Regions from separate parts of the Agrobacterium sp. NPDC058088 genome, predicted to be linked through region 1. Evidence: predicted binding sites of a transcription regulator. Region 1 holds the regulator's gene; each other region holds the start of a gene.
The links. Region 1 encodes PhoB, which activates phosphate uptake and scavenging genes when phosphate is short. Its sites were predicted from a motif close to TGTCATNNANCTGTCAT; they were not measured.
Positions count from the first base shown of each region.

Region 2: the regulator PhoB is predicted to act here: its motif matches at 1,437-1,453, upstream of ACFVTJ_RS18110 (DUF47 family protein).
Region 3: the regulator PhoB is predicted to act here: its motif matches at 1,151-1,167, upstream of ACFVTJ_RS22845 (alkaline phosphatase).

Region 1 is NZ_JBHVSU010000002.1:10,629-13,892, forward strand. It holds gene pstB (phosphate ABC transporter ATP-binding protein PstB) at 1-257, shown strand, start outside; gene phoU (phosphate signaling complex protein PhoU) at 354-1,079, shown strand; gene phoB (phosphate regulon transcriptional regulator PhoB) at 1,110-1,793, shown strand; gene ACFVTJ_RS05345 (GcrA family cell cycle regulator) at 2,083-2,616, opposite strand; gene ACFVTJ_RS05350 (aspartate aminotransferase family protein) at 3,049-3,264, shown strand, end outside.
Region 2 is NZ_JBHVSU010000007.1:37,473-40,736, reverse strand. It holds gene ACFVTJ_RS18125 (DUF535 family protein) at 1-14, opposite strand, end outside; partial or broken gene ACFVTJ_RS18120 (efflux RND transporter permease subunit) at 434-821, shown strand; gene ACFVTJ_RS18115 (NUDIX hydrolase) at 842-1,384, opposite strand; gene ACFVTJ_RS18110 (DUF47 family protein) at 1,498-2,142, shown strand; gene ACFVTJ_RS18105 (anion permease) at 2,142-3,146, shown strand; gene ACFVTJ_RS18100 (Ku protein) at 3,232-3,264, shown strand, end outside.
Region 3 is NZ_JBHVSU010000012.1:70,505-73,768, reverse strand. It holds gene ACFVTJ_RS22855 (MFS transporter) at 1-372, opposite strand, end outside; gene ACFVTJ_RS22850 (TetR/AcrR family transcriptional regulator) at 494-1,087, shown strand; gene ACFVTJ_RS22845 (alkaline phosphatase) at 1,220-2,974, shown strand; gene ACFVTJ_RS22840 (hypothetical protein) at 3,090-3,264, shown strand, end outside.

The sequences.
Region 1 (3,264 bases):
AAGTTATTCTGATGGACGAGCCCTGCTCGGCGCTCGACCCGATCGCGACTGCAAAGGTCGAGGAACTGATCCACGAGCTGCGTACCAACTACACGATCGTTATCGTCACGCACTCCATGCAGCAGGCGGCGCGTGTTTCCCAGCGCACGGCTATGTTCCACCTTGGTCACCTTGTCGAAGAAAACGAAACCGACAAGATGTTCACCAATCCGGACGACCAGCGCACGCAGGACTACATCATGGGCCGCTTCGGCTGATCCCGGCCGGCGTTTTATCGAAACCGAACAAGACTGGTGCCTCTGCCGTGCCCGCTTCGGGGTACGTGCATGCAGGCCAAGCCGGAGGACTAGACCATGACACAGACAACGACCCATTCGCATATTCTGTCGGCCTATGACGACGAACTGAAATTCCTCACGCGTCGTATCGCCGAAATGGGCGGTCTCGCGGAACAGATGTGTGCCGACGCCGTGCGTGCGCTCGTCAACTCCGACGCCGCACTCGCCCAGAAGGTCATTTCCGACGACGCGATCCTCGACCATTCCGAGCGCGAGATCGGCGACAAGGCCATCGTCACCATCGCCAGGCGCCAGCCGATGGCGGCAGACCTTCGCGAGATCATCGGCACGCTGCGTATTGCAGCGGACCTCGAACGTGTTGGCGACCTCGGTAAGAACACTGCCAAGCGTGTCATCGCGGTTGCCGGAACGGGCGTGCCGCGCAAGCTCGCCCGCGGCATAGAGCACCTGTCGGAGTTGGCGCTGGTACAGCTCAAGGAAGTCCTCGACGTCTATTCGACACGTTCGGCGGAGAAGGCCAATGCCATCCGCGAGCGCGACGAGGAAATCGACGCCATGTATACGTCGCTCTTCCGTGAGCTTCTGACCTACATGATGGAAGATCCGCGCAACATCACCACCTGCACGCATCTTCTGTTCTGCGCCAAGAACATCGAGCGTATCGGCGACCACGCCACCAATATCGCCGAGACGATCTATTACATGACCACCGGCAGCCAGCCGGAAGGCGAACGTCCGAAGGACGACAGTTCCAACACGCTCGGTTCGGTTACCGAGTAACAGACAAGCAGCGGCTTGCGGAGTTAGTATATGGTGCCCAAGATTGCAGTTGTGGAAGATGAGGAAGCTCTGAGCGTCCTGCTTCGTTACAATCTCGAGGCTGAGGGATACGACGTCGACACGATACCCCGTGGCGATGAGGCGGAAATCAGGCTGCAGGAGCGTATTCCGGATCTTCTCATCCTGGACTGGATGCTGCCTGGCGTTTCCGGCATCGAGTTGTGCCGGCGGCTCCGAATGCGGCCGGAAACCGAACGTCTGCCCATCATCATGCTGACGGCGCGTGGCGAAGAGAGCGAGCGCGTTCGTGGCCTTGCCACCGGCGCCGACGATTATGTCGTCAAGCCGTTCTCGACGCCGGAACTCATGGCCCGCGTCAAGGCCATGCTGCGCCGGGCGCGCCCCGAGGTTCTGTCTTCGGTGCTGAAATGTGGCGATATAGAACTGGATCGCGAGACCCATCGCGTTCACCGCAAAAGCCGCGAAGTGCGTCTCGGCCCGACGGAATTCCGCCTGCTGGAGTTCCTGATGACTTCTCCGGGCCGGGTGTTCTCCCGCTCGCAGTTGCTGGATGGCGTCTGGGGCCATGATATCTACGTCGATGAGCGTACCGTCGACGTGCATGTCGGACGCCTGCGTAAGGCGCTCAATTTTTCCCATATGCAGGACGTCATCCGCACCGTGCGCGGTGCCGGATATTCGATGGAAGCCTGATCGGAACCGAACTGACGGTTCCCCTCAGCATGACGTTCCGCCAAAATGAAAAGGCCCGAAACCGGGATGGTGTCGGGCTTTTTCATTTTGAACCTTCCGCAAGCACGATACTTTCATCTGCTTGACGAGCGGTTGAGAGCCCACCGAAATCCGGATTGAAGGGCGAAACCCGACGACGATGAATAGGCCTTGGTGTTCTGCTATAGCCGTCCGGGAAGCGTCGTACGTGTCACAAAAAAACGGGCCCGAAGGCCCGTAGTTTTTGAGTGTCAAATGCGTGCCGCAACACTCAAGCCTTACGGCGCTCGCTGACCGGCTGGTAGGCGAGCTTCGCATGGAACTTGCAATAGGGCGAAGATTCCAGCGCTTCACAACCGCAGAAATGGAAATCGTCTTTCAAGGGATCGCCAACCGGCCACTTGCAGGTGCGCTCGGTGAGTTCCGTCAGCGTCAGGCGACGGGAAATCGGGGTGACAACGTTTCTGGACGGAACGTAATCGAGGACTTCCGCAGTCTCGATGCCGATATCTTCCTGAAGAGCCGTTGCTGCGTTAGAACGCGTCAGAACCCGAGCAGGCGCGGTGCCGACGCGGCCCACGAAATTCGTCGCGCGTGGAGCGGGGGCCGCGGCACGCTTGGGAGCGGAACGCGCCGAAGTGACCGGACCGCCAGCCTTGACGCGTCCCGGCAGGTTAAGACGGTGGACCTTGCCGATGACGGCATTGCGGCTGACACCGCCCAGCTGTGCTGCTATCTGGCTGGCGCTAAGCCCTTCGGACCACAATTTCTTGAGTTTCTCGACCCGTTCGTCTGTCCAGTTCATGCCGCTTCTCCGCTTTTCGCGTGTATTTTCGGCAGAATCCCTCTCCGTCTCGCGGGATGTGCCGCGAGTGTGGTTTCTGCCTGATTTTTGGTGACTAGTTCCGCCGCAATGCAGTCTAGTAATTAGCGATTAACCTAGTGCCACGCAGACTCCGTGGCAAGAGTCACGGGAATCATCTCGAATCGATTTTCCGGTTTTCCCCAACTTGCTGGCGAGTAGAGTCAGAAAGGCAACACCTGGGGTCTGCCGAGCCGCCACCTACTAGGGCTTGATAAGCCTAGGAAATACGGACTTTTGTTGACATCGGCAGGCGAAGTGACAATAGTGCCCGTGCCGCCGCGAGGCGGCATTTTTGATTTTCAGGCGAGGGATAACCTCACTAGCCTATTGACAACCGTCTGACAGCGCATTTGCGCAAGGAGTGATACAGCCATGGCCGAAGCCGCCGCGCCATTGTTCGATACGTTTTCAAGAGCCCCCCTGCGCTTTGAGCGAGGCGAGGGCGTCTGGCTGTTCACGGAAAGCGGCGAGCGATATCTGGATTTTGCGGCCGGCGTTGCCGTCAATTCGCTGGGCCACGCCCACCCGCATCTTGTCGACGCGATCAAGACGCAGGCCGAGAAGGTCTGGCACGTCTCGAACCTTTAT
Region 2 (3,264 bases), on a different contig from region 1:
TGGTCAAGGCTCAACGCAGACGTTTCAGTGCGCCACATTTTGAAACCTGAGAAAATAGAGAGAGGAGCTGGAAGAAGGGAAGGATATCTCGGTAATAGCGATCAATTTCGAATCCGGATTTTCGACGCGACGGCTGATTAGGCTCGTTAAAGCTGACATGACTGTGAAGCCAAATGTCTCGAGATAAAAAGCCGCCTCTCTCGATCAGGAATCCAACGCAATAATGCTGAAAGGGCGTGCCCGGCCCGGAAGGGCACCCACTGTGCATCCCTGCCGGCAGCTTGCTCGCCATTCGTCGGTGCGGCCGGTACCGAAAACCGCGCCATTTATAATGTCCATGCGGCGCTGATGATCGACATCGTCAAGGTTCAAGACGCCAATATGGTGCAGGTGGTGAGCGCTGTGAGGAAGCGCCTCAATACGCTCAGTCTGCATCATGCGGATGGGCCTCGTAACCAAGAACGGCATTTTGCTGGTGGATTTCGCCAATAGCGAGCGGCGGCGCGGCTTTACTCTGAATGAGGCGCTGGCGAATGCCGGCGTCATCCGTTTCCGCCCGATCATCATGACGACGCTTGCAATGATCTTCGGCATGATCCCGCTCGGTCTCGCCGGTGGCGGAGGCGGCGCCCAGCGTGCGCCAATGGCGCATAACCCTGGTTGGCGGCCTCATCAGCTGCACGCTGCTGACCCTGATCGTGGTGCCCGCGCACCTGTCCTATATCCACAGCATCATCAGGCGTTTCGCGCGCCAGCTGCCGAAGGCGCCGGACAAGCAAGCCGAAACAGGAGCGGAAAATCGAACGCCATCACCGGTCTAAGCCGGTCGTCGGCCTGGCGCTCAGGTTTTTTCGCTGTCCTGGCGCTTCTTCTTTCCCTTCGGGCGAAAATCAACCAAAAGCGATTTCAGCTCGATATCGCGAACGCGCCTTGCCGCCTCGTCGGGGCGCACCCATTCTAAGAGGCGTTCTCCGCTTTCCTTGAAACTCGCATCAGCCTCGGTCACCTCGATCTGGAATACGTCGACCATGCAGGGCACGACGTCGCCATTGTCGAGCATTTTGAGATAGGTATAGCGGCCGATAGCGTCCTTTCTCACCCGGCCGCGCACGCCTGCCTCCTCCCATGCCTCGATCGCCGCCGCCTGATGCGGCTTCTTGCGTTTCATCGGCCAACCACGCGGAATGATCCAGCGTCCGCTGGTCCGGGAGGTGACGAGCAGGATTTCTATAGTCCCGCCATTGCCGGCATAACGGAAGCAGAGCGCAGCATATTGCTGCCGGAAAGCGCCGGTGAAGAGCTTTTCCGGAACAGCAGCCAGCTGCTGGAGCAATGTAAGCTGACGGGCCGGGCGGGTCTTCCGGCGTTTCTTGGCGGGTTTCATATCCGTTGATAGTGCCGATTTTCCGGGTTGCATCAATGCCCCGCGTGCATTTATGACAGTTTTATGACAATCACCCCCAACAACTAATATAGCGCCATTGAGGGCCAATTCGCATGATGAGTATTTTTCGCAAGCTGATGCCGCGCGAGGACCGTTTCTTCGACATGTTCAGCAAACATTCCGAAACCGTCATCAAAGCGGCTGCGGCCCTTGACCAACTTTTGAGCGGCGTCGACGTCGAGAAGAACTGCGATCTCATCGTCGCGCTGGAACACCAGGCGGACGATATCACCCGCGACGTTCTGCTTGCGGTCAGACGCAGCTTTATCACGCCCTTTGATCGTGGCGATATCAAGGACCTCATCCAGTCCATGGATGACGCCATCGACATGATGCACAAGACGGTCAAGACCATCCGCCTGTTCGAACAGAGCGAGTTCGATCCGCTGATGAAGGAAATGGGTCACGAGATCGTCCGCGCCGCGGGTCTGATTGCAGAAGCAATTCCGCTTCTCAACAAGGTGGGCACGAATGCGCAGCGCCTCTCCGCCATCGCCGAAGAGGTGACCCGCGTCGAAGGCCGCTCCGACGATCTCCACGATCAGGGTCTGAAAGACCTCTTCCGCCGCCACGGTGCAACCGGCAATGCCATGGCTTATATGACCGGCAGCGAAATCTACGGCGAACTCGAAAAGGTCGTCGACCGCTTCGAGGATGTGGCCAATGAGATTAGCGGCATCGTGATCGAGAACGTCTGATGGATGTCGCACTTGCCCTGCCGCTGCTTGTCGGCCTTATCGCCATCGCGCTGTTCTTTGATTTCCTGAATGGTTTGCACGACGCCGCCAATTCCATCGCCACCATCGTTTCCACCCGTGTGCTGCGGCCGCAATATGCGGTCGCCTGGGCAGCCTTCTTCAATTTCATCGCCTTCCTGTTCTTCGGCCTGCATGTGGCCGAAACGCTCGGCACCGGCATCATCGACCCCGCAATCGTTTCGCCGCAGGTCATCTTTTCAGCGCTGATCGGGGCGATCGTCTGGAACATCGTCACCTGGATTTTCGGCATTCCCTCCAGTTCGTCGCATGCGCTGATCGGCGGTCTTGTCGGTGCGGGATTTGCGAAGGTGGGCTTTAATTCCATCGTCTGGTCCGGCCTGCTGAAGACCGTCGGCGCGATCTTCATGTCGCCGGCCATCGGCTTTTTCCTCGCGCTCGTTCTCGTGCTTGCCGTGTCATGGCTGTTCGTGCGGCAGACGCCCTTTGCGGTCGACCGTACCTTCCGCATCATGCAGTTCATTTCCGCCTCGCTTTATTCGCTCGGCCACGGCGGCAATGACGCGCAGAAGACCATGGGCATCATCGCCGTCCTGCTTTTCAGCCAGGGGCATCTCGGCGAAAGCTTCTATGTGCCCTTCTGGGTGGTGATTTCCTGCCAGTCGGCCATGGCGCTCGGCACACTGTTCGGCGGCTGGCGCATCGTGCACACCATGGGGTCGAAAATCACCCGGTTGAACCCGATGCAGGGTTTCTGCGCCGAAACCGGCGGCGCGCTGACGCTGTTTGGCGCCACATGGCTCGGCATTCCTGTCTCCACCACCCACACGATCACCGGCGCCATCGTGGGCGTGGGTGCCGCTCGCCGCGTCTCGGCGGTGCGCTGGGGCCTTGCCGGCAATATCGTCATCGCCTGGATCGTGACCATGCCGGCCGCAGCACTCATCTCCGCTGCCGTTTACGGCCTAACGTCGCTGTTCGGCTGATAATTACCGATTGCCACTCTCCCGGAACAAAAATTGCCCTGCGGTTGTTGTTCCGGGAGATCAATGGGCAAGCGGATCGCAAGACATGGCGCGGCAGGTTTTCTGGAAGGGTTATCTG
Region 3 (3,264 bases), on a different contig from region 1:
CATCATGGCTGGAATGCTCGGCATTGCGGCGGCGAGGAAGGCGGAAAGGAACAGCGTCCAGGCCGGCCATCTCTGGCTTGTTGCGATGATCAGCGCCGCAAAGGCGATGACCGAGACGATGGTGGCGGGGATGAGGACGCGGCTTTGCCCCTTGCGATCCACCAGCCGGGAGATTTGTGGTGCTGCGGCGGCATTGGTCAAGGCGAAGGTGGCCGAAACGGCGCCAGCCAGCCAATACTCCCCATGGGTCTGCGAAAGCATGGCGACGATACCGATCGGGGCCATGGCGATGGGAAGGCGGGCGAAGAAACCGGCGACGGAAAAGCCTTTTGCCCCTGGAGCGCGGAAAATTTCTCTGTATGGATTAGCCATTGGGATGCACCTTGTTCAAAGGGTGTCCACCACATACATACGTGGCGTATGTAAATGAGACAATTGCATACGGTGCGTATGTCAACTAATATACGCCTCGTATGTGGAGAATGGAGAAAAAATGCGCAAACCTCGCAGCGAAATGATTGCCGAGACGCGGACTAAGCTTCTGGCTGCCGGCCGCAAGGCCTTTGGCAGCATCGGTTATGCGGAAGCGTCGATGGATGACTTCACCGCCGAAGCCGGTCTCACCCGCGGCGCGCTCTACCATCATTTTGGCGACAAAAAAGGCCTGCTGTCGGCGGTCGTGGCTGAAATCGATGCCGAGATGACAAAAAGGCTCTGCGATATCTCCTCTAAGGCCAATTCCCGATGGGAGGGCTTTGTCGAGGAGAATCTCGGTTATGTGCGCATGGCTCTCGAACCGGAAATCCAGCGGATCATGTTTCGCGATGGGCCGGCGGTGCTCGGCGATCCGTCGCGCTGGCCAAATGCCAATGGCTGTATCTCGGCCGTTGCGCGCAGCCTCAGCGCTCTGAAGGAGGAGGGCACCATCGGCGACATCGATCCGGAGGCATGCGCCCGCTTTATCAATGCGGCAAGCAGTAGCGCCGCCCAATGGATCGCCAATTCCGACGACCCCGAAACGACTTCGAAACGGGCGGTCGACAGTTTCCGGTCGTTTCTGGAGGGATTGCGGATCAGGAAAAACTGACCCTGTGCAGGGCGAAATCCCCGTGCTCCGTCACGCCCGATATGTCCGATACGACCATCTGCAAGTCATGCGACTGTCATATGGCGGGTCTAGGAGAGGTTGTAGTTTTCACATATCTCGAGAGAGGGGATTATGCGCAAAATTGTTGCCACTCTGGTCGCTTCGACCATTCTTGCCGCCGCCGTCCAGGCTGCCGAGGTTTATCCGCTGGATCGTGCCACGATCCTGACCGGTTCGCCGTTTGATTTCAAAGTCGAGTTCGCTTCCGTCGTGAAGCCGGAAGACGTCAAGATCACCGTTAATGGTCAGGATTACAAGGCAGCCCTCGGCAAGGACGCGGAATTCGTCGCCGAGGAAAAGGGTAAGGACAAGGTGTTCGGTTCGGCCGTCATCCTGCGCGGCGTTACGCTTGCCAATGCCGGTGACTACAAGGTTGAAGTCTCAGCCGGCGCCGAAACCAAGAACGTCACCTGGACCGTTTATGGCACGCCTGCCCAGGCGAAAGCCAAGAACGTGATCTTCCTGATTGCCGACGGCCTTTCGGTCGCCCATCGCACCGCCGCCCGCATCATGTCCAAAGGCATGACAGAGGGCAAGGCCAATGGCCGTCTCAACATGGACGACGTGCCGCCGGTCGCCTTCGTCGGCACCTCCGCCACCGACGCCGTCGCCACCGACAGCGCCAACATCATGTCCGCCTACATGACCGGTCACAAGACCGCCGTGAACGCAATCGGTGTTTACGCCGACCGCACCCCCGCCTCGCTCGACGATCCGAAGGTTGAAACGCTGGCAGAAGCGCTGCGTCGTCAGACCAGGAAATCGATCGGCATCATCACCACCGCCGAAGTGCAGGATGCGACGCCGGCTGCCGTCGTTGCCCACACCCGCAAGCGTGGCGACAAGGCCGAGATCAACGGCATGCTGTTCGACGTGAAGCCGGATGTTCTTCTCGGCGGCGGTTCCGCCTATTTCCTGCCGCAGGCCACGGCGGGGTCCAAGCGCAAGGACGACAAGGATTATATCGCCATGTTCAAGGAAGCCGGCTACACGCTGGCGACCAGCAAGGCGGAACTCGCAGCGGCGTCGGGCACCAATACCGGCAAGATCCTCGGCCTGTTCCACACCGGCAACATGGATACAACGCTTGACCGCGATTTCCTGAAAAAGGGCACCACGGCCAAGTTCCCGGACCAGCCGGGTCTCGTTGAAATGACCAAGGTCGCGCTCGACAATCTCTCGAAGAACCCGGACGGTTTCTTCCTGATGGTTGAAGCGGCCAATGTCGACAAGATGTCCCACCCGCTCGACTGGGATCGCGCCGTGGTCGATACGATCGAATTTGACAAGACCGTCGGCATCGCCCGCGAATTTGCGGCGAAGAACCCGGATACGCTGATCATCGTCACCGGCGACCACACGCATGGCGTTTCCATCATCGGCACCGTTGATGACAACAAGCCTGGCACCGATATGCGTGAAAAGGTCGGCACCTATGCCGAAGCCGGTTTCCCGAACTACGAAGACAAGAACGGCGATGGTTATCCTGATAACATCGACGTTTCGCGTCGCCTGTTCCTGAACGCCAATAACGGTCCTGATCACTACGAAACCTTCCGTCCGAAGCTCGATGGCCCGTTCACGCCAGCCGTGCAGAACGAAAAGAAGGAATATATCGCCAACGAGCAGTACAAGGATGTTCCCGGCGCCGTGCTCATTACGGGCATCCTTCCGAAGAGCGCGGAGAGTGGTGTCCATGCCGTTGACGACGTCGTGCTACAGGCCGAAGGCCCCGGTGCAGACGGTTTCCGCGGCTACATGGAACAGAGCGATGTTTACAAAGGGCTCGCTGAAGCTTTCGCACTTGGTACGAAACAGACCAACTAAGCTATGAACCCGGCAAGGGGGCGCCCACAATGGCGTGCCCTTGCCGTCACTTCCGGTATTGCATTGCCTGTCAAAGACGGCTGGCGATGAAAAACCTTCCAAACAGGAGATGGTCATGGGCAAGCCTGAGCAGACGCGGTTCAACCGCCGCCAGACATTGGGTTTTATCGCCGGTCTGCCCCTGCTGGCCGCCGGTACGCGCGCGCAGGCGACAAGCGATCTTACCTTTGACGAACTCTATGGCAAGGTCGGCGTCCTCGGGCTGGAATTCTCCGAAAAGGTCAAGCAGC